4 regions of the Enterobacter sp. AC1 genome follow, and region 2 is predicted to be linked to each of the others. Evidence: predicted binding sites of a transcription regulator. Region 2 holds the regulator's gene; each other region holds the start of a gene.
The links. Region 2 encodes CRP, which controls carbon source genes, mostly activating them, when cyclic AMP is high. Its sites were predicted from a motif close to ATGTGANNNNNNTCACAT; they were not measured.
Positions count from the first base shown of each region.

Region 1: the regulator CRP is predicted to act here: its motif matches at 4,625-4,642, upstream of ydfZ (putative selenium delivery protein YdfZ).
Region 3: the regulator CRP is predicted to act here: its motif matches at 4,016-4,033, upstream of M2433_RS08595 (maltoporin).
Region 4: the regulator CRP is predicted to act here: its motif matches at 2,555-2,572, upstream of cdd (cytidine deaminase).

Region 1 covers NZ_JBNDIZ010000001.1:755,950-761,940, forward strand. Annotated here, with positions in the region: gene dcp (peptidyl-dipeptidase Dcp) at 286-2,319, opposite strand; gene ydfG (bifunctional NADP-dependent 3-hydroxy acid dehydrogenase/3-hydroxypropionate dehydrogenase YdfG) at 2,462-3,208, shown strand; gene M2433_RS03555 (GntR family transcriptional regulator) at 3,300-3,986, shown strand; gene M2433_RS03560 (universal stress protein) at 4,022-4,453, opposite strand; gene ydfZ (putative selenium delivery protein YdfZ) at 4,740-4,943, shown strand; gene M2433_RS03570 (mannitol dehydrogenase family protein) at 4,986-5,991, opposite strand, start outside.
Region 2 covers NZ_JBNDIZ010000008.1:46,651-52,641, forward strand. Annotated here, with positions in the region: gene mdcA (malonate decarboxylase subunit alpha) at 1-714, opposite strand, end outside; gene M2433_RS19770 (hydrolase) at 943-1,965, shown strand; gene M2433_RS19775 (YheU family protein) at 1,962-2,180, shown strand; gene M2433_RS19780 (phosphoribulokinase) at 2,211-3,080, shown strand; gene M2433_RS19785 (OsmC family protein) at 3,576-3,980, opposite strand; gene crp (cAMP-activated global transcriptional regulator CRP) at 4,292-4,924, shown strand; gene M2433_RS19795 (YccS/YhfK family putative transporter) at 4,982-5,991, shown strand, end outside.
Region 3 covers NZ_JBNDIZ010000002.1:791,267-797,257, forward strand. Annotated here, with positions in the region: gene M2433_RS08580 (glycoside hydrolase family 53 protein) at 1-95, shown strand, start outside; gene M2433_RS08585 (beta-galactosidase) at 124-2,181, shown strand; gene M2433_RS08590 (glucose PTS transporter subunit EIIB) at 2,313-2,555, shown strand; gene M2433_RS08595 (maltoporin) at 2,660-3,925, opposite strand; gene M2433_RS08600 (LacI family DNA-binding transcriptional regulator) at 4,195-5,271, shown strand; gene M2433_RS08605 (magnesium transporter) at 5,314-5,991, opposite strand, start outside.
Region 4 covers NZ_JBNDIZ010000003.1:340,281-346,271, reverse strand. Annotated here, with positions in the region: gene M2433_RS11390 (glutamine synthetase family protein) at 1-643, opposite strand, end outside; gene sanA (outer membrane permeability protein SanA) at 765-1,484, opposite strand; gene cdd (cytidine deaminase) at 1,612-2,496, opposite strand; gene M2433_RS11375 (CidB/LrgB family autolysis modulator) at 2,626-3,321, opposite strand; gene M2433_RS11370 (CidA/LrgA family protein) at 3,318-3,713, opposite strand; gene M2433_RS11365 (type 1 glutamine amidotransferase) at 3,898-4,608, opposite strand; gene M2433_RS11360 (helix-turn-helix domain-containing protein) at 4,668-5,465, shown strand; gene dusC (tRNA dihydrouridine(16) synthase DusC) at 5,507-5,991, shown strand, end outside.

The sequences.
Region 1 (5,991 bases), on a different contig from region 2:
AATACTTTAGGTTGTGTTAAAATTATATTTACCCACTAATTAGGAGGATTCTTATATGTTATCAGCGGGTGTATTTACGGAAAAATAAATAATTAAATAAACTTGCAGGAATATGAAATTTGAGATTCGAGAAAAAGGGCGAAATTGGACATATTTAATTTAAAAATATTGCGAAATATTAACAAATGTAAGTTATAGTGTTTTTTTTCGACCGTTTTCGGCGTTAACGGTCTTTGTAAATAACCGGGCCGCGCGGCCCGGTTGTACTTCCTGCCTGAACGCTTGCTATTCGCTCAACCCGCGATTCTCCAGCATCGGTTCAATCTTCGGATCGTGCCCGCGCCAGTTCCGGTAGAGTTCAGCTAAATCCGTGCTGTTTCCGCGCGACAAAATCGCCTCGCGGAATTTCTGTCCATTTTCGCGAGTCAAACCACCCTGCTCCACAAACCACTGATAGCCATCGTCCGCCAGCATTTGCGTCCACAGGTAGGCGTAATACCCTGCCGCGTAGCCCCCGCCGAAAATATGGGCAAAATAGCTGCTGCGGTAGCGCGGCGGCACGGCGGGCAGATCCAGCCCCTCTTTTTTCAACGCTGCCGCTTCAAAATCCTCTACGCTCGACACGGCCTCACCGATGCCGTGCCAGTTCATATCCAGCAGCGCGGCCCCCAGCAGCTCCGTCATATCATAGCCCTTGTTGAAATGCGTCGCGTTGAGCATGCTTTCCCGAAGCGCGTCCGGCATCGGTTCGCCGGTTTCGTAATGGCGGGCATAGTGGGTAAACACCAGCGGGTGGCTGGCCCAGTGCTCGTTGATTTGCGACGGGAATTCAACGAAGTCACGCGGGGTATTGGTACCGGACAGCGTGGCGAAACGCTGGCTGGCAAACAGGCCGTGCAGCGTATGGCCAAACTCGTGGAAAAGGGTTATCACATCGTCCCAGGAGAGAAGCGCGACGCCGCCGTTAGCCGGTTTTTGGTAATTACAGACGTTGTAGATCACCGGACGGGCAGCAAACTCGAAGGATTGCTCGACGAAATTCCCCATCCACGCCCCGCCCTGCTTGGAATCGCGTGCAAAGAAGTCGCCGTAAAACAGCGCCATGCCTTCTCCCGTATGGTCGAAAATCTCCCATACGCGGACGTCCGGGTGATAAACCGGAATATCGAAGCGCTCGACGAAGCGGATGCCAAACAGCTGGCTGGCCGCCCAGAATACGCCATCCTGCAGCACGGTGTTGAGCGCAAAATAGGGCCGGATTTGCGACTCATCGAGGGCATATTTTGCCTGGCGCACGCGCTCCGCGTAAAAAGCCCAGTCCCAGGCCTGCACGGTGAAACCACCCTGCTCGTCATTAATGACCTTCTGAATATCGGCCTGCTCGCGTTCCGCACGGGTGCGGGCGGCAGGCACAATGCCGCGCATAAATTCCAGCGCGGCCTCCGGGGTTTTCGCCATCTGGTCGGCGGTACTCCAGCTGGCGTAATCCGCAAAGCCCAGCAGGCGGGCCTGTCGCGCGCGCAGCGCCGTCAGACGAAGGATCAGCGCGCGGGTGTCGTTTTCATCCCCTTTCTGGGTACGCGTCCAGCCTGCGTTGAACAGGTTTTCGCGCGTCTGACGATTGCGCAGCGCTGAAAGCGCGGGCTGCTGGGTGGTGTTCAGAAGCGGGATAAGCCAGCGATCCTTTAGCCCTCGCTCCGCGGCAGCCTGCGCCGCGTCAGCGATCTCAGCGGCGCTCAGCCCATCAAGCTGGTGCGCATAATCCACCACCAGCCCGCCCGTCTTATCGGCAGCCAGCAGACGCTGATTAAACTGGCTGGTCAGGGAGGCCGCCTCGGTATTCAGCGCCTTCAGCTCGGCTTTTTCTGCCTCATTCAGACGCGCGCCGGCCAGAATAAACCGCTGATACATCTCCTCAACCAGCCGGTGTGATTCGGCATCCAGCGCGGCGCGGTCCTGCCAGACGCTCTCCACGCGGGCGAAAAGCACGTCATTCAGCCAGATATCGTTCGCCAGTTCGGCAAGCTCGGTAGAGAACTGTTCCTCCAGCTCCTGCAGGTACGCATTGGTGTGCGCGGAGGTCATGGCGAAGAAAACGCTGCTGACGCGCGAGAGCAAAGCGCCGCTTTTCTCCAGCGCCAGCACGGTATTATTGAAATCTGGGGCAGCCGTTTGAGAGGTAATGGCGTCAACGTCCGCCCGCTTCTGGCGCAGGGCTTCATCGAAAGCCGGACGATAGTGGCTGTCATTGATTTCATCAAAATGGGGAGCCTGGTATGGCAACAGGCTGATTTCAAAAAAGGGATTGGTGGCCGTCATCTTTCACTCCTGGGTACGGGTATCCTCCCAGAGTAGGCCAGGCCGCTATCCCCTGCAACGCTGTCATACAAATGTTGCCTTAACGCACCCTCTGCGGCCGTGCTATGTTAGTACAACACAAAAAGCGTTGAGGAACAGTGAGATGATTATTTTAGTTACCGGGGCAACGGCAGGTTTTGGTGAAAGCATCACGCGTCGCTTCGTCGCCAACGGGCATAAGGTTATTGCGACCGGTCGCCGTCAGGAGCGACTGCAGGAGCTGAAAGACGAATTAGGCGACAGCATCCTGACCGCGCAGCTGGACGTACGCAACCGCGCGGCCATTGAAGAGATGATTGCCAACCTGCCCGCCGAGTGGCGCGCCATCGACGTGCTGGTCAACAATGCCGGTCTGGCGCTGGGCATGGAGCCCGCCCATAAAGCCAGAGTGGAAGACTGGGAAAACATGATCGACACCAACAATAAAGGGCTGGTCTATATGACCCGCGCGGTTCTGCCGGGCATGGTCGAGCGCAACCGCGGCCACATTATCAATATTGGCTCCACCGCCGGGAGCTGGCCTTATGCGGGCGGCAACGTCTATGGCGCGACGAAAGCGTTTGTGCGCCAGTTCAGCCTTAACCTGCGTACCGATCTGCACGGCACCGCCATTCGCGTCACCGATATCGAACCGGGTCTGGTAGGTGGCACCGAGTTTTCCAACGTCCGATTCAAAGGCGATGACGCGAAAGCGGGCAAGACCTACGAAAATGCTAACGCGCTCACGCCGGAAGATGTCACCGAAACGGTCTGGTGGGTGGCGACGCTGCCAAAACACGTCAACATCAATACCGTAGAAATGATGCCAGTCAGCCAGAGTTTTGGCGGACTTAGCGTCCATCGAGGCTAAATGTGCCCTTCCCGGCCTGCGGGCCGGGTCTGTTTCGGGTTATAAAAGAATGGTAGTATGTTCAGGCTAACTCTCTGAGAAATGACAACTCATGGCCGCTGAATCGCAACTTAATCCCACCCAGCCTGTAAACCAGCAAATCTATCGCATTTTGCGACGTGATATTGTCCACTGCCTGATCCCGCCGGGAACGCCGCTTTCTGAAAAAGAGGTGTCCGTGCGTTTTGACGTATCCCGCCAGCCGGTGCGAGAAGCGTTTATTAAGCTTGCGGAAAACGGCCTGATTCAAATCCGCCCGCAGCGCGGCAGCTACGTGAATAAAATTTCACTTTCTCAGGTTCGTAACGGGTGTTTCGTTCGCCAGGCCATTGAATGCGCGGTGGCGCGCCGTGCCGCGGCGCTCATCAACGACAACCAGTGTTACCTGCTGGAGCAGAACCTGCATCAGCAGCGTATTGCCATTGACCGGAAGCAGCTCAATGACTTCTTCCAGCTTGATGATGAATTCCACCAGAAACTGGCGCAAATTGCGGATTGCCAGCTGGCCTGGGACACCATCGAGAACATCAAGGCCACCATTGACCGCGTGCGTTACATGAGTCTCGATCACGTCTCTCCGCCGGAAATGTTGCTCCGACAGCATCATGATATTTTCAGCGCGCTTGAAAAGCGCGACCAGGACGGCGTGGAAAAAGCGATGACGCTGCACCTGCAGGAAATTAGCGAGTCCGTGCAGCTTATTCGTCAGGAAAATAGCGAGTGGTTTAGCGAAGAGTAATATTACGCCGCCCCCTTTCGGGCGCGGCGACAGGGTTAGCGAACGACTAATACCGGAATAGTGGCGTAGCGCAGGATTGTTTCGGCATTCGAGCCCAGCAAATGCGTAGTGATGCTCGGATTTTTCGACCCGATGACGATGACGTCATATTCTCCCTCTTTGCTGAGCTTGATGATCTCATCGCGGACGTTGCCAAAGCGAACCATGCTGTGAATATTCTCAGGGGAGATATCGAACAGTCTTTTAAGCTCGTTCATTTTCTTCCCGGATTCTGCGGTCATATACTCTTCAAACTTTTTAATATCGGCATTGAATCCCCGCAGCAGAGACCGACTGCTGGCAGGCAGAATGTTGACCAGGGTAATCGAGGCACCCTCAGCCTTCGCAAGGTTAGCCGCGTGGCGCACCGCTTTGTCGCTCAAATCCATTTCAAACACATCAACAGGCATCAAAATCTTCTTATACATAAGCCTGACTCCTTATTCCGATGAAGGGTTATTTCCTGAACCCAGCATGACACCGGGAATATAAACCAACCCTCAACGCTTCCCTGTCGAAACTATCAGTAAAAGAAAATAACTGTCTGGTTTGTAAATTACCGTCTTGAACGGTCAGCACCCGGCACAATAAAGAAAAAAGTGTGAGTTTGATCAAAAACAAAAAAATGAAACGCGGACAGGCGTATTTATATGCCCCGTGAACGGCAAACCTGAAATAGCGCCGTAACGAACAGGTTAGAGAGGAGAAAATACCATGATGACATACGACCGTAACCGTAATGCAATCACCACTGGCAGCCGCGTCATGATTAGCGGCACAAACCAGTTCGGCGTGATTAAAGCGATCCACAGCGACGGCCTCAATGCCGAGCAGGTGCGTCGTAGTAAAACGGTGGAAGTGGAAGGATGCGAAGGTAAGTTCGAACCGATCGAGCTGATTCGCCTGGGCATGCACTAACCGCGTGCAGACATGCCGCCGCGCACGGCGGCATGTGCTGAATTACCGTTGGGACACGTACTGGGCCACGGTCGCTTTCGCGCCCTTTTGCAGTAACGTCTGGTATGCCTTCATCACCGCATCAACAAAGACTGATTCCTGCGGTAACTCTTTCCCGAAGATGGCCTCAATGCCGAGCAGCGCGTTGACCCGACTCTCCCCATCCGTACTTCCCTTCACTGCCGCCTGAATCACCGCCAGCTGCGGGTCGCTCACGTCGATGGCGTTACCCTGCTCATCCACGCCGCCGACATAGCGCATCCAGCCGGCCACGCCCAGCGCCAGCAGCGGGAAAGGTTTCTGGTGCACAAGGTGCCAGCGCACCGAATCCAGCATACGCTGCGGGAGCTTCTGGCTGCCGTCCATCGCGATTTGCCAGGTGCGGTGGCGCAGGGCTGGGTTGCTGTAGCGGGCAATCAGCAGATCGGCATAGCGCGCTAAATCAACGCCTTGCACTTTTAAGGTTGGTGCCTGCTCGTTAAGCATCAGCGCGTGGGCGGCGACGCGGTAGTTCTCATCTTCCATACACTCGTTGATATGCTGATAACCCGCCAGATAGCCCAGGTACGCCAGGAACGAGTGGCTGCCGTTGAGCATGCGCAGCTTCATCTCTTCAAACGGAATGACGTCTGACACCAGCTCGGCTCCGGCCTTTTCCCATTCGGGACGGCCTGCGACAAAGTTATCTTCAATCACCCACTGGCGGAACGGTTCACAGGCCACCGCGGCGGGATCGCGGACGCCGGTCAGCCGTTCGATTTTATCCAGCGTATCGGGCGTAACCGCGGGCACGATGCGATCCACCATGGTGGACGGGAAGGTAACGTGGGCTTCGATCCAGTCCGCCAGCTCGCCGTCTACCGCACGGGCGTAAGCGCACGTGACGTTGCGCATCACGTGGCCGTTCTCCGGCATGTTGTCGCAGGACATCACGCTGAACGCAGGCAGGCCCGCCGCCTTGCGCCGCGCCAGCGCTTCCACGACCACGCCCGGTGCGGATTTTGGCTGG
Region 2 (5,991 bases):
CATCAGGATGTGTTCCTGTTTAATCAGACGCGGGTCGCGGGTAAACAGCGGTTCGATAAAGAACGGCTTATCGGCAACCACAACGAAGTCAATCCAGGAGCCCGGAATATCGACGCGCGGCAGGTCACACTCGTCATCCACCAGCTCGTTCACCTGGGCAATGACAATCCCGTCGTGGAACGCTGCGGCTTCCACCAGCGCCGGGGTATCTTCGGTGCTCGCCCCGGTGTAGAGGTTGCCTTTGCGGTCGGCTTTAAAGCCGGCGATCAGCGCCACGTTTGGCGAGAGGTCGACGTAGAGGCGTGAATAGAGCTCGATATAGGTATGAATCGCGCCGATTTCGAGCTGACCATCCTCCAGCAGCTGGGAGATTCGCAGGCTCTGCGTCCCGGAGAAGGAGAAATCCAGCTTGCGGGCAATGCCTTTCTCAAAGATATCCAGATGCTCGCTGCGGCCGACGCTCGGCATGATCATATGCAGGTCGTGGACAATTTGCGGGTTCACTTCGGCAAGCGAGCGGGAAAGGAAATCCGCCTGCTTCTGGTTGTTACCTTCCAGAACGACCTTGTCGCCAGGCGCGATCAGTTTTTCCAGCATGGCGACAAGATCGCCGGTTGGCAGTACCTTGCCCTGCACCGGTACGGACGCCAGACGACGCGCTTTTTCGCTGCGTCGCGTGTTCCATTGCCGGGTGGGTGTTTGCCCAGATAACATTATTAACCTCCTGATTCAGCTAATCATTTTGATTTGCTTAACGTTGAGTAAAGTGTGCGCTCTGGTGAGAAAGGCATCAATTAAGCGTAGAGCGGAATCATTAGCCTGAGAGTAATAATCAAGGTAAAGATTTGTGATCGGGATCAGTTCATGTTTCGGAAATCCAGGCTAAACGGGGTACAATTCGGAAAGTATCGTTAATTTCCGACAAGAATCAGCATCGCGCTTATGACCCAAATCATTCCATCAGACTTCGACATTGCAGCCGAAGACAGCACTGAGTTCGTGCCTATGCGCGGCGTCGCCAATCGCCATTTGCAGACCATGCTGCCGCGACTGATCCGCCGCAAGGTTCAGTTCACCCCGCACTGGCAGCGCCTTGACCTGCCAGACGGTGACTTTCTGGATCTCGCCTGGAGCGAATCTCCGGAGCAGGCCCGCCATAAGCCGCGTCTGGTGGTCTTTCACGGTCTGGAAGGCAGCCTGCACAGCCCCTATGCGCATGGATTAATTGAGGCGGCAAAAGCGCGCGGGTGGCTCGGCGTGGTGATGCATTTTCGCGGCTGCAGCGGCGAACCCAATCGTCAGAAACGCATCTATCACTCGGGTGAAACCGAAGACGGAACGTGGTTTTTACACTGGCTGCGGGAAAACTTTGGCACCGTGCCCACCGCTGCCGTGGGCTATTCGCTGGGCGGCAATATGCTGGCCTGCCTGCTGGCGAAAGAGGGTCAAAGCGTACCGCTGGATGCCGCGGTGATTGTCTCCGCGCCGTTTATGCTGGAGCAGTGCAGCTACCACATGGAGAAAGGCTTTTCTCGCGTCTATCAGCGCTACCTGCTCAACCTGCTGAAAGCCAACGCGGCGCGTAAGCTGAAGGCCTATCCTGATACCCTTCCGGTGAGCCTGCGCCAGCTGAAAAAGGTGCGTCGTATTCGGGAATTTGACGATCTGATCACCGCGAAAATCCACGGCTTCGCCGATGCGATTGACTACTATCGTCAGTGCAGCGCCATGCCGCTGCTCAGTAAGATCGCGCAGCCGACGCTTATCATTCATGCCAAAGATGACCCTTTTATGGATCATCACTCGATCCCCGCTCAGGAATTCCTGCCCGACAACGTTCACTATCAGCTGACGGAGCACGGTGGCCACGTTGGGTTTATCGGCGGCACGCTGCGCCGCCCGAAAATGTGGCTTGAGACGCGTATTCCTGACTGGCTAACCCCTTATCTGGACGGTGCAAAATGATTATTCCCTGGCAGGATCTGGCTCCCGAAACGCTCGATAATCTGATTGAAAGCTTTGTATTACGCGAAGGCACCGATTATGGTGAACAAGAACGCTCGCTTGAGCAAAAGGTCAACGATGTAAAGCGCCAGCTGAAAAGCGGCGACGTGGTGCTGGTGTGGTCAGAACTGCATGAGACGGTCAATATCATGCCCCGCAACGCGTTTCACGGCTGATCTTCCACCCATTTCAGTCAGGGAGTTGCTATGTCTGCCAGACATCCGGTTATTGCCGTTACGGGGTCGAGTGGTGCGGGAACCACCACCACCAGCCTCGCCTTTCGCAAGATTTTCGCCCAGCTGAATCTCCGTGCGGCGGAGGTCGAAGGCGACAGCTTTCACCGCTACACGCGCCCGGAGATGGATATGGCCATTCGTAAGGCGCGCGATCTGGGTAAACACATCAGCTACTTCGGCCCGGAAGCCAATGACTTCGGCCTGCTGGAACAAACATTCATTGAGTACGGACAGAGCGGCAAAGGGCAATCCCGCAAGTATCTGCACACTTACGACGAAGCCGTGCCCTGGAACCAGGTGCCGGGCACCTTTACCCCCTGGCAGCCGCTGCCGGAACCCACCGACGTATTGTTCTACGAAGGATTACACGGCGGCGTGGTCACGCCCCAGCACGACGTGGCGCGACACGTGGATCTGCTGGTCGGGGTGGTGCCTATCGTTAACCTGGAGTGGATCCAGAAGCTGACGCGTGACATGAGCGAGCGCGGCCACTCGCGCGAGGCGGTGATGGATTCCGTCGTGCGCTCCATGGAGGACTACATCAATTACTTAACGCCGCAATTCTCCCGCACGCACATTAACTTCCAGCGCGTGCCGACGGTGGACACCTCCAACCCGTTTGCCGCCAAAACGATCCCTTCTCTGGATGAGAGCTTTGTGGTGATCCATTTCCGCAATCTTGAAGGCATCGATTACCCCTGGCTGCTGGCGATGCTGCAGGGCTCGTTTATTTCGCACATGAATACATTGGTGGTGCCGGGCGGAAAAATGGGACTGGCAATGGAGCTTATCATGACGCCGCTGGTAGAGCGGCTGATGGAAGGGAAGCAGATCGCATAATCATATTCCCTCTCCCGGTGGGTTGAGGAATCCCCAGTATTTTTTTACCAAAAGCGACGAATGCTGTTTCAGGAAAATGAATGACTTACAGCGACGCCCTGGTCCGGCTGTAAATCGCTGAGGCGTTTTCTGCAGGCCGGGGCGAGGCGCAGGGATGCGCCGAGAGGGCGGGCTTTACAGGGATGTTACCTCCGCCCGTCCCCGATAAGCCGGAAGGAATAAGCCGAAGGTACCGCGCAGCGGCGATTTACCGCCGGGAGCCAGGGTCGCCAGGGTGGTGGCGATTGAGCCACCCTGGCACGTTCACAGGTATTGTCGTTACAGAGTAGCAAGGAACATAAAGTGAACGGAATAACCTCCACAGCCGTATGTTCCCCCTCACCCCAACCCTCTCCCTCAAGGGAGAGGGGGTCGTATGTGCAGGCATTATTTTATGGGGATCCCTCAGCCCTGTGGGAGGGGGTGAGGGCATCAACACGCACGATGCCCCATCAATCACGCCTCAATCACTTCATACGAATGGGTAATTTTTACCGCTTTCTCCAGCATTAACGCCACCGAGCAGTACTTCTCCGCAGACAGGTCCACCGCGCGTGATACTGCGGCATCTTTCAGTTCTTTACCGGTCACGATAAAGTGCAGATTAATGTGCGTGAACAGGCGTGGCGCCTCTTCGCGACGTTCGGAAGTAAGCTTCACTTCGCAATCGGTCACATCATGACGGCCTTTTTGCAGAATCGACACCACGTCAATCGCGCTGCATCCGCCTGCCGCCATCAGCACCATTTCCATTGGACTTGGCGCTTTGTCGCCGGAGTTACCATCCATCAAAATCTGGTGTCCTGACGCGGACTCGCCCAGGAACGTTAAACCCTCAACCCACTTCACGCGCGCTTGCATATTTTTGAACTCCAACGTTGCATTTTTGGTGACAGATTACGCGTGCGTTACATTTCTCGCAATGGAAGGCGACCTGCATCATGCTGAAGCGAGACACCAGGAGACACGCGGCGAAAGCTATGCTAAAACACTCAGGATGCTACAGTAATACATTGACGTTACACGTGTATGCAGAGGACATCAAACTTTACTGGCTGCGAAACGTTACGGTAGCCGACTTCCCAGGGTATGGGTAAGAATTCGATTGCAACCCCAGAGTCCGGATGCATCTGATGACTCTGGTGACAGCTTATAACAGAGGATAACAGCGCATGGTGCTTGGCAAACCGCAAACAGACCCGACTCTCGAATGGTTCTTGTCTCATTGCCACATTCATAAGTACCCATCGAAGAGCACGCTGATTCACCAGGGTGAAAAAGCGGAAACGTTGTATTACATCGTTAAAGGCTCGGTGGCAGTGCTGATCAAAGATGAAGAAGGGAAAGAGATGATCCTTTCTTATCTGAACCAGGGCGATTTCATCGGTGAACTGGGCCTGTTTGAAGAGGGCCAGGAACGTAGCGCCTGGGTTCGTGCAAAGACAGCATGTGAAGTGGCTGAAATTTCTTACAAGAAGTTCCGTCAGCTGATTCAGGTTAACCCTGACATCCTGATGCGTCTTTCTTCCCAGATGGCGCGCCGTCTGCAGGTCACCTCTGAGAAAGTGGGTAACCTCGCCTTCCTGGACGTGACTGGCCGTATTGCACAAACGCTGCTGAACCTGGCGAAACAGCCAGACGCAATGACCCACCCGGACGGCATGCAAATTAAAATTACCCGTCAGGAAATTGGTCAGATCGTCGGTTGTTCCCGTGAGACAGTGGGCCGTATCCTGAAAATGCTGGAAGATCAAAACCTGATCTCCGCCCACGGTAAAACCATCGTGGTCTACGGAACGCGTTAATTCCGCTTAAACGGCGTGTCACCCCAGGGTGTCACGCCGTTTTTGTCTCTACTCCCCATGTGGCGCAGGCTGATCTATCACCCGGAAGTTAACTACGCACTGCGACAAACGCTGGTGTTGTGTCTTCCCGTGGCCGTGGGCCTGATCCTCGGACACCTTCAGCAAGGCCTGCTGTTTTCTCTCGTGCCCGCCTGCTGCAACATCGCCGGTCTGGACACGCCGCATAAGCGCTTCTTCAAACGCCTGACTATTGGCGGCTGCCTGTTCGCAGGCTGTAGCCTCGCCGTGCAGCTTCTGCTTGCCCGGGACATCCCGCTGCCGCTGATCCTGACCGTGCTGGCCATGACCCTCGGCGTCACCGCCGAAATCAGCTCGCTGCACGCCCGCCTGCTTCCCGCCTCGCTAATTGCGGCCATTTTCACGCTGAGCCTCGCCGGGAATATGCCGGTGTGGGAGCCGCTGCTGATCTACGCTCTGGGGACGCTGTGGTACGGGCTGTTCAACTGGTTCTGGTTCTGGCTGTGGCGCGAACAGCCGCTGCGCGAATCCCTGAGCCTGCTCTATGTGCAGCTGGCGGATTACTGCGAAGCCAAATACACCCTGCTCACCCAGCATACCGATCCGGAAAAATCCTTGCCGCCGCTGCTGACGCGCCAGCAAAAGGTGGTGGATCTGATAAGCCAGTGCTATCAGCAGCTGCATATGCTCGCCGCCAACAAGAATCACGAATACAAACGGCTGCTGCGCACCTTCCAGGTCGGGCTGGACCTGCAGGAACATATCTCCGTTAGCCTTCACCACCCGCAGGAGGTGCAAAAGCTGGTCGAGCGCAGCCACGCCGAAGCGGTGATCCGCTGGAACGCGCAGACCGTATCGGCACGTCTGCGGGTCCTGGCTGACGACATTCTCTACCACCGCTACCCCACGCGCTTTAACATGGAAAAACAGCTCGGCGCGCTGGAGAAAATCGCCCGCCAGCATCCGGATAACCCGGTTGGCCAGTTTGCCGCCTGGCACTTCAGCCGCATCGCCCGCGTGCTGCGAACTCAGCGCCCGCTTTATCCTCG
Region 3 (5,991 bases), on a different contig from region 2:
TCCATGACGAATGGAAAGAGGGGAATGCCCGCGAGAATCAGGCGTTATTTGATTGCCAGGGAAAAGTGCTGCCGTCAATAACAGTATTTAAATAATTTTATCTTCATTCAGGACGTTTTTAATATGAATAAATTTGCGCCTTTAAGCCCAAAGGTCGCGGCATTATTGCATGGCGCCGACTATAACCCGGAGCAGTGGGAGAATTATCCCGGTATTATTGAAAAAGATATTGCCATGATGCAGCAGGCGAAATGCAATGTCATGTCGGTGGGCATATTTAGCTGGGCAAAGCTGGAGCCGCGTGAAGGGGAATATGATTTTGCGTGGCTGGATAATATTATTGAAAAACTCTATGCGGCAGGTATTCATATTTTCCTGGCGACGCCAAGCGGCGCGCGTCCGGCGTGGATGTCGCAAAAATACCCTGAGGTGCTGCGCGTCGGGCGCAACCGCGTGCCCGCGCTGCACGGAGGACGGCATAACCACTGTATGTCATCGCCGGTGTACCGCGAGAAGACCTTCACCATTAACCGCCTGCTGGCGGAGCGTTATTCACACCATCCGGCGGTGCTGGGCTGGCATATCTCCAATGAGTACGGCGGCGAATGTCACTGTAGCCTGTGCCAGGAACGCTTCCGCGACTGGCTAAAGGCGCGTTACAAAACCCTCGACGCGCTGAACCACGCGTGGTGGAGCACCTTCTGGAGCCATACCTACACCGACTGGTCGCAGATTGAGTCCCCCGCGCCGCAGGGGGAAGTGTCGATTCACGGCCTGAATCTCGACTGGCGCCGCTTCAATACCGCGCAGGTCACCGATTTTTGCCAGCATGAGGTGGCGCCGCTGAAGGCCGCCAATGCACAACTGCCGGTGACCACCAACTTTATGGAGTATTTCTACGACTACGACTACTGGCAGCTTGCGAAGGCGATCGACTTTATCTCCTGGGACAGCTACCCGATGTGGCACAGGGAGAAAGACGAAACGGCGCTTGCCTGCTACACCGCCATGTATCACGACATGATGCGCAGCCTGAAGGGCGGTAAGCCCTTCGTGTTGATGGAGTCGACGCCGAGCACCACCAACTGGCAGCCAACCAGCAAGCTGAAAAAGCCGGGGATGCATATCCTCTCGTCGATGCAGGCGGTGGCGCACGGGGCGGATTCGGTGCAGTACTTCCAGTGGCGTAAAAGCCGCGGGTCGGTGGAGAAATTCCACGGTGCGGTGATCGACCACGTGGGGCATCTGGATACCCGCGTCGGGCGTGAAGTGACGCGTCTGGGCGAGATGCTGGCGCGTCTGCCTGAGGTGGTGGGGTGCCGCACCGACGCGCGCGTGGCCATTATCTTTGACCAGCAAAACCGCTGGGCACTGGACGATGCCGAAGGTCCGCGCAATATGGGAATGGAGTACGAAAAAACCGTCAACGAGCACTATCGTCCGTTCTGGGAAAAAGGCATCGCGGTGGACGTCATTGACGCTGACGGCGATTTGAGCCACTACGCGCTGGTGATTGCCCCGATGCTTTACATGGTACGCGAAGGGTTTGCCGAGCGGGCAGAAGCCTTTGTGGCCAATGGCGGGCATCTGGTGACGACCTACTGGACCGGCGTGGTGGATGAGACCGATCTCTGTCATCTGGGCGGTTTCCCCGGGCCGCTGCGCAAGCTTCTGGGCATCTGGGCGGAAGAGATCGACTGCCTGGGCGAGGGGGAGCGCAACCTGATTCAGGGGCTGGCGGGCAATGCGGCGGGCCTGCAGGGGCCGTATCAGGTGCGGCATTTATGCGAGCTGATCCACGTGGAGTCCGCACAGGTGCTGGCGACCTACCGCGATGATTTCTACGCCGGTCGCCCTGCGGTAACGGTCAACCGCGTTGGGAAAGGCAAGGCGTGGCACGTCGCTTCGCGCAACGATCTGCCGTTCCAGCGCGATTTCTTTGCCGGGATTATCAGCGAACTGGCGCTGCCGTGCGCCATCGAGGGTGAACTCCCGCCGGGCGTGGTTGCCACGGCGCGCACGGATGGCGAAACCACCTGGGTGTTTGTGCAGAACTACACGGCACAGCAGCAGTACATCACGCTGCCACAAGGGTATACCGACTGCATAACCGATGCCGCCGCAGCGGGCGATACCGTGCTGCTGCCGTGGGACTGTCGGGTGCTCAGGCGTAAAGCGTAGTTGATTTTCTCCCTCTCCCTGTGGGAGAGGGGTGGGGTGAGGGCATCAGACTGCACCGCCCGGGCAAAAAAGCACAAAACGCCTGCTCCCCGAGCAGGCATTTTTTTATCTGCATAACAGAGAGGCGTATTATGGACAGTCAAATTACCCAGCGTTTAATTCCGGCATTTGGCGGCGACGATAATATCGAGCACGTCGAAGCCTGTATTACTCGCCTGCGCGTGACGGTAAAAGATTTAAATAAGGTCGATTCACAGGCGTTACAGAATGAGGGGGCGCTGGGGGTGATTATTATCGGTCAGCAGGTGCACGCTATATTCGGCAGGCAGTCTGATACATTACGGAAATTATTAGACGAACATTTTAATCAGTAAATATAAAAAAGGGATAGCCAAAGTAATGGCTATCCCTGAGCAGAGATATACGCTGCAATTAGCTGGAGATACAATAATGATTAACGCATTTTAAAAATGAAGACTTACCACCAGGCTTCGACCTGCACACCAAAGTTCCAGGTATTGTTGGCCGTGCCGTCCTCGAAGGATTTCCCTTTTTCGGAATCATTCAGGTAAGAAGCAAACACGCGCAATTCCGGACGCGACATAAAGTCAGGGCCATCGGCCAGGCCCAGGGCAATGGTATATTTCTCGCCGCTCTGCTTGTAGTCAGACCCGTCGGTGTAGGTGTCTTTCTGGTAGAAACCACCCACTTCGCCAATCAGGCGGACATACTCGGTAAACTGGTACTGCGCGCGGCCGACAAGTGAAATCAGGCGCGATTTATCGGTATATTGCGTGGTATCGTCCGCTGAACCCCAGGTCAACACGTGGTTGAAAGAGAGCTTGTCGGTAATGGGAATTAAGCCGGTATTGATCACGCGGTAGCCGCTGGCATCGTTCACATAGTTCCACATGTCGTACCAGCCGCCACCCTGTGACACCATGTTCTGGGCCAGACCTTTATTGGCGTACTGCAGCACCAGCTTGTTATAGCCGCCAAACATATCCTGGCTGATCTCACCGGTGACCATCACGCCGTTATCGGCCTCGTACAGCCCGCCGTACTCTTTCTGTTTGTTGGTCGGGTTTGGCATGGCGTAGTCGATGCCGACTTCGGTCCAGGCGCCTGCCCACGGTTTCCAGCCCGCATAGCGGAGATCGATATAGTTGATGTTCACGTCGTTATCACCGTCAACGCGGTAGTCCACGTCGTTGGCATCGCCGCGGATCCACGCCACGGAGACCGCGCCGGGGCCGAGCGTATAGTTCTCAATACCTGCACCGGATCCCGAGATATTCCAGTATTTGGTGTCGATGATATGCAGGTCGTGTCGCTGGTAATAGCGCTTCCCACCCCAGATCACCGCGTTGGGATCGCCCGGAATGAGCCCCTTGATCTGCAGGTTAAGCTGACGCAGGCCAAACTGGGCATCGTCGCCAAAGGTGGTTTCATTATCGTTTGAACCGTCAGACACCATGCTCACCATGCTGTCGAGATAAAAGCTTACGTCGTTCTTTTTGTAGACCTCTGAGCCCAGCTCCAGCTCGCCGTAGGTATCGGCTTCGTTACCCAGACGGCCAATTTTGTTCTTCTGCCACTCCTCCATCCCACCATCCCGTGAGACGCCCACGCCGGAGCGAAGATAGCCATGAAAATCAATCGGTACCGAAGACGCGGCAAGCAGCGATGGAGATGCCAGCGCGGCAGCCAACGCAACGGATACAGAGCGGATCGTCGTGTTCATTGTAACCCTCTTATTGTTTTGTAATACGTTCACAAATCCGCTGTCATAAAATGCCTAAACCTGTTTTCTGGCAATTACACGATCCTAAATGTGTGATTAACTGCAAATAAAATAGACTATTTTGTTACGAGTGATGAGCTGAGCCACAAATTGTGGCATTGTGAGCGTCATACTTTTTTGATGTGTTGTGCCCGCGAGATGAGGGCGGTAAGCGTTTTTTATCAGCGCCCCTGTTACAATCAGCGCATAACAACATAAGGAACCGGACCATGAAGTCGAAAAGCGCAACGTTAGAGGACGTCGCACGCCACGCGGGCGTCTCCTATCAGACCGTGTCCAGGGTACTGAATAAATCTGCCAATGTATCCGAAGCCACGCGTCACAAGGTGGAGAAATCCATAGCGTTATTGCGGTATGTGCCGAATCGTCTGGCCCAGCAGCTGGTCGGCAAGCAGAGTCAGACCGTCGGGCTGGTGACCATTTCGCTGGCTCTGCACGCGCCTTCTCAGGTGGCCGCAGCGGTAAAACGCTATGCGAACGTGGAGGGATACCAGGTGCTGATCTCGATGATCGATGAGAACGTCAACCAAAGCATTCAAGATTCTATCAACGAGCTGAAGTCCCAGCTGGTGAGCAAGGTGATCATTAACGTGCCGCTGGAGGCCGAAGAGGCGCAGAAAATTGCTGCCGACAACGACGATATCGTCTGTCTTTTCCTGGACGTCGACCCGTACAGCTCCGTGTTTAACGTTTCGTTTAACCCGGCGGACGGGACCCGCGCCAGCGTTAAATACCTTTACGAGCTGGGCCATCGCGACATCGCCCTGCTGGCAGGGCCGGAGTCCTCTGTGTCGGCACAGCTGAGGCTAAAAAGCTGGATCGAAACCCTGAAGGGTTACGGGCTGGAGCCTGCCTCGGTGATCCGCGGCAACTGGGATGCGCAGAGCGGGTATGCCGGTGCGCTGCAGATGCTGCGCGAAACGCCGCAGTTTTCCGCCGTGCTGGTGGCAAACGACCAGATGGCGCTGGGCGTACTGAGCGCGTTCCACCAGCAGCAGATTTCCATTCCGGGCGAGAAGTCGGTGATTGGCTACGATGATACCTATGAAAGCTCGTTCTTCTACCCTGCGCTGACGACGGTCTCACTCGATCTAGATCTGCAGGGTAAAGAGGCGGTGCGCCGCATTCTGGACAGCGGCGAAGAGAGTGCCCTGCGCATGTCCTCGATTTTACCTGCCCGTCTGGTGGTGCGACAGTCTACCGGGCCGAAAGGGGAGAAGGGAAAAAACCTCCAGGCGCTGGCCCAGCAGCTGCGCGAGATTGCGCATCAACTGGGTGATGTGTAGCACAGTGAGCACCTCAATCGCAGGAAAGAGGTGCTCGCAGGATTACTCCAGCCCCAGCGTATATTGCGCGATTTTAAAGTAGATAATCAGCCCGGTACCGTCGATAAGCGTCGCGATGAACGGCGCGGAGACGACCGCCGGGTCAATGCCGCAGCGCTTAAGCACCATCGGGATCACGGACGACACAATCGCGCTCCAGAGCGTGATACACACCAGCGTCAGGCTGACGATAAGCGTGATCTCCAGGCCGATACCCATCATCCAGGCGCGAATACACCCGGCGATACCGAGCGTGACGGCAATCATCAGCGAGGTGGTCATCTCTTTACGCAGCACGCGTCCGACGTCGCGCAGGTGGACTTCCCCCAGCGCCATGGCGCGCACCAGCGTAGAGGTGATCTGCGTTCCGCTGTTGCCGCCCGTGCCGATCAGCAGCGGAATAAAGAACGCCAGCGCGATGGCGGACTCCAGCGCCTCCTCGAAATGCTGAATGACCGAGCTGGTATAGGCTTCGGCGACAAACAGCAGCAGCAGCCAGACGGAGCGTTTTTTCCACAGGCTAAAGGCGCTGGTTTCCAGATACGGCTTTTCCAGCGGCAGCGTTGCACCCTGAAGTTGAGCATCTTCGGTGACGTCATCTTCCAGAAGATGGGCGATCTCGCGCTCGGTCAGGCAGCCGACGAGCTTGCCGTGGGTGACCACCGGCACCACATCCGCGCC
Region 4 (5,991 bases), on a different contig from region 2:
TGCGCTGAAGGTGTGCCAACCGTTCCAGCTCATCAAACAGCGCCGCGTGGGCTGCCGTGGTATCCATATGAAAACAGCCCTGATTTTGCGCATCCTGGCGTTCATGTCCCGTCAGATAAAATTCGATTTCCGGGGCAATGACCGGGAAAAGGCCGTGCTGGTGGAAGCGGGCCAGGACGTTCTGCAGGATCGCGCGCGGCTCAAGCGGGCAGGATTTATCGTCGCTGTCTCTCATGGTCAGAAGGATCTGCGCGTTGTGCTGCGGATCCTGCGGGCAGGGGCGCAGGGTGCCGGCAACGGGGAGGCAGAGTCGGTCGGGTTCATCATGAAGCGGGGTCGCAATTTTTCCTTTCTGGTCCATCGAGTAGACGGAAAGGGGAAAATAACAGCCGTTTTCCAGCGTCAGCATGCTCTCCACCGAGAGGCGCTTGCCGCGCATCGTGCCGTTGATATCGTTCAGGTAGACGTCAACGTGTTTCGTCTGCGGGTAGCGTTCCAGGTAATCGGCCACTTCAACGGCAACGTTGTGCTGCAGGGCGTCAATTTTTTCATCGAGCCAGAGGCCAGAATTGAGTGTGCCGGGAAGTGACAAACCGGGGAAGTTAAAATACGGGCGGAGACTTTTCAGGAAAAACGCATTCATTATCGAGTTCATAGTCATTCTTCAATGAAGCCGTAGCGGCAGTGAACTCAGGTTAAAAGAGCCGGCGTAAAGGGGGGATAAAAAGCGTCAGGACAGGCGTAAAGAAAGTATAAAGGCAGGCCTATTTTTTCTCTTTTTTCTGCATATCCAGCAGCTGCTCCGGCGTCACCGCCGGATAACCCTGCGCGTCTTCCGGCACTTCATGCATCGCCGGGATCGGCACCAGCGGGCCTAAAAAGCGCGGTTCGCGTTTGAAAATATAGAGGTCGGCCAGGGCACCAAAACGGGCGCCAAACTCGCGGACGCGCACGCTCAGCATATCTTTTGGCGACGGCACCGCGTAGCACTGCGCCTGAATGCCCATGTGCAGGGCGATAAACAGCGCGCGCTCGCAGTGGAAGCGCTGGGTGATGATGATGAAGTCGTTGGTGTCGAAGACTTTGCGCGTGCGCACGATGGAGTCCAGGGTGCGGAACCCGGCGTAGTCGAGCACGATATCGGCAGGGTCCACGCCCCCGGCAATCAAGTCCTTACGCATCGTCACCGGTTCGTTATAGCTTTGCAGGGCGTTATCCCCGCTCAACAGCAGGTAGTTCACCTTGCCGCTGTTGTAGGCGTTCAGCGCGCCCTGAATGCGGTAACGGTAATACTGGTTAATGACGCCGGTGCGGTAGTACTTGGCGGTGCCGAGCACCACGCCAACCTGACGATAGGGCAGGTCCTGCAGGTCATCAAAGATGTAGGGGGCGGTTTTCCAGCTCATCCAGCGATCGAGACCCAGCACGATCAACAGCAGTATGCCGACCAGGACAGACAGGCTGTAAAAAACGCGCTTTAACATGCAGATGGCTCGTACCAAAGGTGAAATTTAACTCAGGCTACTTTACCCGCCTGGTTAGCGCAAGAAACAGAGACTCAACTGAGGGGTTTTTCAGCAAACGGGCGGGCATTTCTGCCCGCCGGAAGGATTATGCAAGCAGCACGCGGTCAATCGTCGTGCAGCCGAGCGCCTTAAGCGTCGCGGCGGTCGCATCCCACTGAATCAGCGGCGCATCGGCAATTTCTGCCAGAATAGCGCGCTGAATGTCCGGATAGTCATAGCCGTTCAGGCTCAGCAGGTTAAGTGCGCCCTGCAGCGGCGGCAGCGTTGGGTTAAACGCGGCGTTTTCCGCATAGCTGCCGCTAAAGATACGGCCATCGCGGCACTGCAGCGCCACGCCGCTCGGGGACTTGCTGTACGGCGTGTGGCTCTTGTTGGCAGCGGCAATGGCCGCCTGGATCAGGTCATCGCCGGACAGGGCGAAACCGTGGTCCTGCTCGTCCATCAGCAGCGTTTTGATCTCCAGATCTTTCGGGCCAAACGCGTCCGGCAGGTAATCCGCCAGCGTGTGCGGCGCGCGACCCGGCAGGTTGATGCGCAGCTGCAGCCCGCTGTTCAGCTCGTTCATGAACTGACGGCAGTGGCCGCAGGGGGTGTAGTTCACGGTAATGGCGCTCAGCGCTTTTTCACCGCGCAGCCAGGCGTGACTGATGGCGCTCTGCTCGGCGTGAACGGTTTGCTGCATGGTTGCGCCCAGGAACTCCATATTGCCGCCGAAGTACCAGGTGCCGCTGACGCCCCGCGCAATGGCCCCGACGTTGAAGTGGGAGAGATCGGCCCGCGCGCAGGCGGCGGCCAGGGGGAGCAGTGCGAAAGCCAGCGCGTCTTCGTCCAGTCCCGATGCCTGTTTCAGCATCGTGACCTGCTCAGCCGTCAGCAGGGCGGGGAAGTGTGCATCTGCCAGAACGGGAGCCAGGGCTGACTGCAAATTCTCTGCAAGCTGGGCGAAAGCAGCTTGAAAACGTGGGTGCATGGCGTTTGCCTCATAAAGGTTAATGGATCGGTAGTTTACGGAGCCGTCAGGGCTTTATATGTGATCCACTTCTCATTATGTATGCAACTTATGAAATCAAAATGAAATTTGCGCGACGCATCGCAAATTTTAGCCCATCACCGCCAGAATCAGCGGGAAAATGAACGGGGCCAGCAGGGAGGTGATAATCCCGCAGATCACCAGCGCCAGGGAGCTAAACGCCCCTTCCTGATAATCCAGCTCCGCACAGCGGGCGGTGCCCAGCGCGTGTGAGGCGGTGCCCATCGACAGCCCACGTGCTGCCTTAGTATGAATACGCATCGCGTTCAGCAGGGTGTGGCCAAACACCGCGCCGAGAATCCCGACGAAAATAACGCACATCGCGCTGATGGCCGGAATACCGCCGAGGCTGCCGCCGACCGCCATCGCGATAGGCGTGGTGACAGATTTGGGCAGAATAGACGCCGCAATCTGCGGAGAAGCCCCCATCAACAGCGCCACCGACGTCCCGGTGATCATCGCCACAAGGCTGCCCACAAAACAGATGGTAATGATGGATTTCCAGCGAGCGCGGATCTGGTGCAGCTGCTCATAAAGCGGAAAGGCCAGCGCGACAACGGCGGGCTGCAGCAGGTCGTTTAAAATTTTGCTGCCGGCAAAGTAGCGCTCATAAGGAATGCCGGTGAGCAGCAGGAACGGAATAATCACCACCATCGCCACCAGCAGCGGGTTCAGCAAGGGCATTTTGAAACGTGCGGCAAGCTTACGCGCGGCGAAGAACACCGCCAGGGTTAACGGCAGAGACCACCAGATATTGGCCATCATTTTTTTGTTTTCTCCCCAATCACGTTACGTTCGCCATGCACCAGATGCGAACTCCAGCTCACTACCAGGAAAACCACCAGCGTACTGACCGCGCAGGAGACCACAATCGGGCCGAACTGGGCCTTGAGCAAATCAAAATACTGCATGACCCCGACGCCGATAGGCACGAAAAGTAGCGCCATATAGCGAATGAGAACGAAGCAGCCGGGGTTGACCCACTTTGCGGGCAGGATTTGCAATGCCAGCAAAACAAAGAGGATCAGCATACCGATAATGCTGCCGGGAATGGTGATGGGCAGCAGCGACGCGATGAAAATCCCGGCATACAGACAGGCGTAAATCAGGACGAATGCGCGCAGGTATTGCCAGATAATGTTCAATGATTTACTCATGGTGATAGTCCTTGCTGAAACGCATTCATCATACAATTAAACCTTAAAATGTGCCACGGATCACATCATGAATTTTGAGCATACCAGACATTCCAGAATGGAACGTCCGGTATCGCCTTACAGGGGCAGGCTACAGTTTAGAGGAAAGGGATTGCGCTGGCGAAGTGACGCGCCAGAGATTGCATCAGCGCGAGGCGGTCAGTTTATCGAGAAAGGAAAACAGCGCCTGGTTCATTTCGCAATAATCATGGGAGCGGAGTTTTTCCGCCGTTTCGACAAAACGGAATTCACCCGCCCGGCGGAGGTCGTTCTGCGAATGCTCAATCAGCAGCTCTACCACCTCCGGCGTCAGTTCCATGTGACACTGAAAACCGTAAACCCGTTCGCCATATTGCACGATCTGGCGGGGACAGCCCTCGCTGTAAGCGAGAACCTTAGCCTGCGGCGTCAAGCCCGGCATGTCGTTATGCCAGTGACCGACGTTCAGCACGCTGCCAAAGTCCTCAAACAGCGGGTTCGCCTTGCCTGCATCCGTAAGCCTGACGGGAAATTTGCCGATCTCTTTTTCCGGGCTATGACAAAATGCTGCGCCCAGCGCCTCACCGATAAGCTGTGAGCCCAGACAAACGCCTATCACCGCTTTACCTGCTTCTATCGCGCGGCTGATGAGCGCCTTTTCCGCCTGCGCATCAAACCAGGGGCATTCCTCAAGCGTGGTGGCGGGTGACTGCGGGCCTCCCATAATGATAAGCAGGTCTGTGCGTCCCAGCTCCTCGGGTAAAGGATCGCCCTGATAAACTCTGGTGTAGCTCAGACGACAGCCGCGATTTTTCCCCCAGGTCTCATAGGCGCCTGGCGCTTCGAAATGTTCATGAATGATAAAATGGATGTGCATTGCGTCTCTCTCTGGTTACGTGTACAAGCAGCATCATAAGAGGAAGGGGGGAATGTGAAATGCCAACCGTTATCGATAAAACGCCAATTCACGACGATGCCATCGGATGGTCAAGAGGGGCCATTAGCTATAAGCGCGGCGAAGTGGACCCGCCTCACCAGCATTCGCAGGGGCAGCTATTGTTTGCCATCAAAGGGGTCATGCTGGTCGAAACCGGCCGCAAACGCTGGGTCATACCGCCGCAGCGCGCGCTGTGGATCCCTCCCTTTCAGGAACACACCTACAGCGTGCTATCCACAACGGAGCTCCGCGCGGTCTGGTTTAGCCCGGCGCTGATATCGCAATGCGAGCCTTTTAAGCGGAAAGAAGAGGTTCACGTGATTATGGCGACAGCGTTGTTCAAAGAGCTGATTGCCGGGCTGTTCAGCGCGGAATACCGCCCGGCAAGCCAGCGCAGCATGGCCGTTTTGCTGCTCGATATCCTCAGCGAGACGCAGCAGATTTCGGCCGAACTGCCGATGCCCGTGGATGAGCGCTTACATCGCGTTGCCTGTGACATCATTGCCAACAATCTCTGGGATCTTTCTCTGGAAAGGCTAGCGGAACGAGCCGCGATGTCTGAACGCACATTTTCGCGCGCGTTTATCAAAGATACCGGCTTTAGCTTCCGGGCCTGGCGACAGCGTGCAAGAATTTGTGCCTCGCTGGACCTCCTCGCAAACGGATACCCGGTTAAGCAGGTGGCCTGGATGCTGGGGTTTTCCGGCCCGGCGGCATTTGCGGCGGCGTTTCGCGCCATTGTTGGGGCAACGCCAGGTGACTTTCTCCCTGAACAGAAGCGCTTCCCAGCGATATAGAGAGCGGCTACTATAGCGCGTCTTTTTTCACAGGTACTGCTATGCGTGTTTTACTGGCCCCAATGGAAGGCGTGCTCGACTCCCTCGTGCGCGAGCTTCTGACCGAGGTGAACGATTACGATCTTTGCGTGACGGAATTTCTGCGCGTGGTCGATATGTTGTTGCCGGTAAAATCCTTCTTTCGCCTGTGCCCCGAGCTGCACAACCAGAGCCGGACCTCTTCCGGCACGCTGGTGCGTATTCAGCTGCTCGGCCAGTATCCTGAATGGCTGGCGGAAAACGCCGCCCGCGCGGTTGAGCTGGGCTCTTACGGGGTGGATCTCAACTGCGGCTGTCCGTCGAAGCTGGTGAACGGCAGCGGCGGCGGGGCGACGCTGCTGAAAGATCCTGAGCTGATTTACCGCGGTGCGAAAGCGATGCGTGAGGCCGTGCCCTCGCACTTGCCGGTAACGGTTAAGGTGCGCCTGGGGTGGGACAGCGACGCGCGGCAGTTTGAAATCGCCGATGCGGTGCAGCAGGCCGGGGC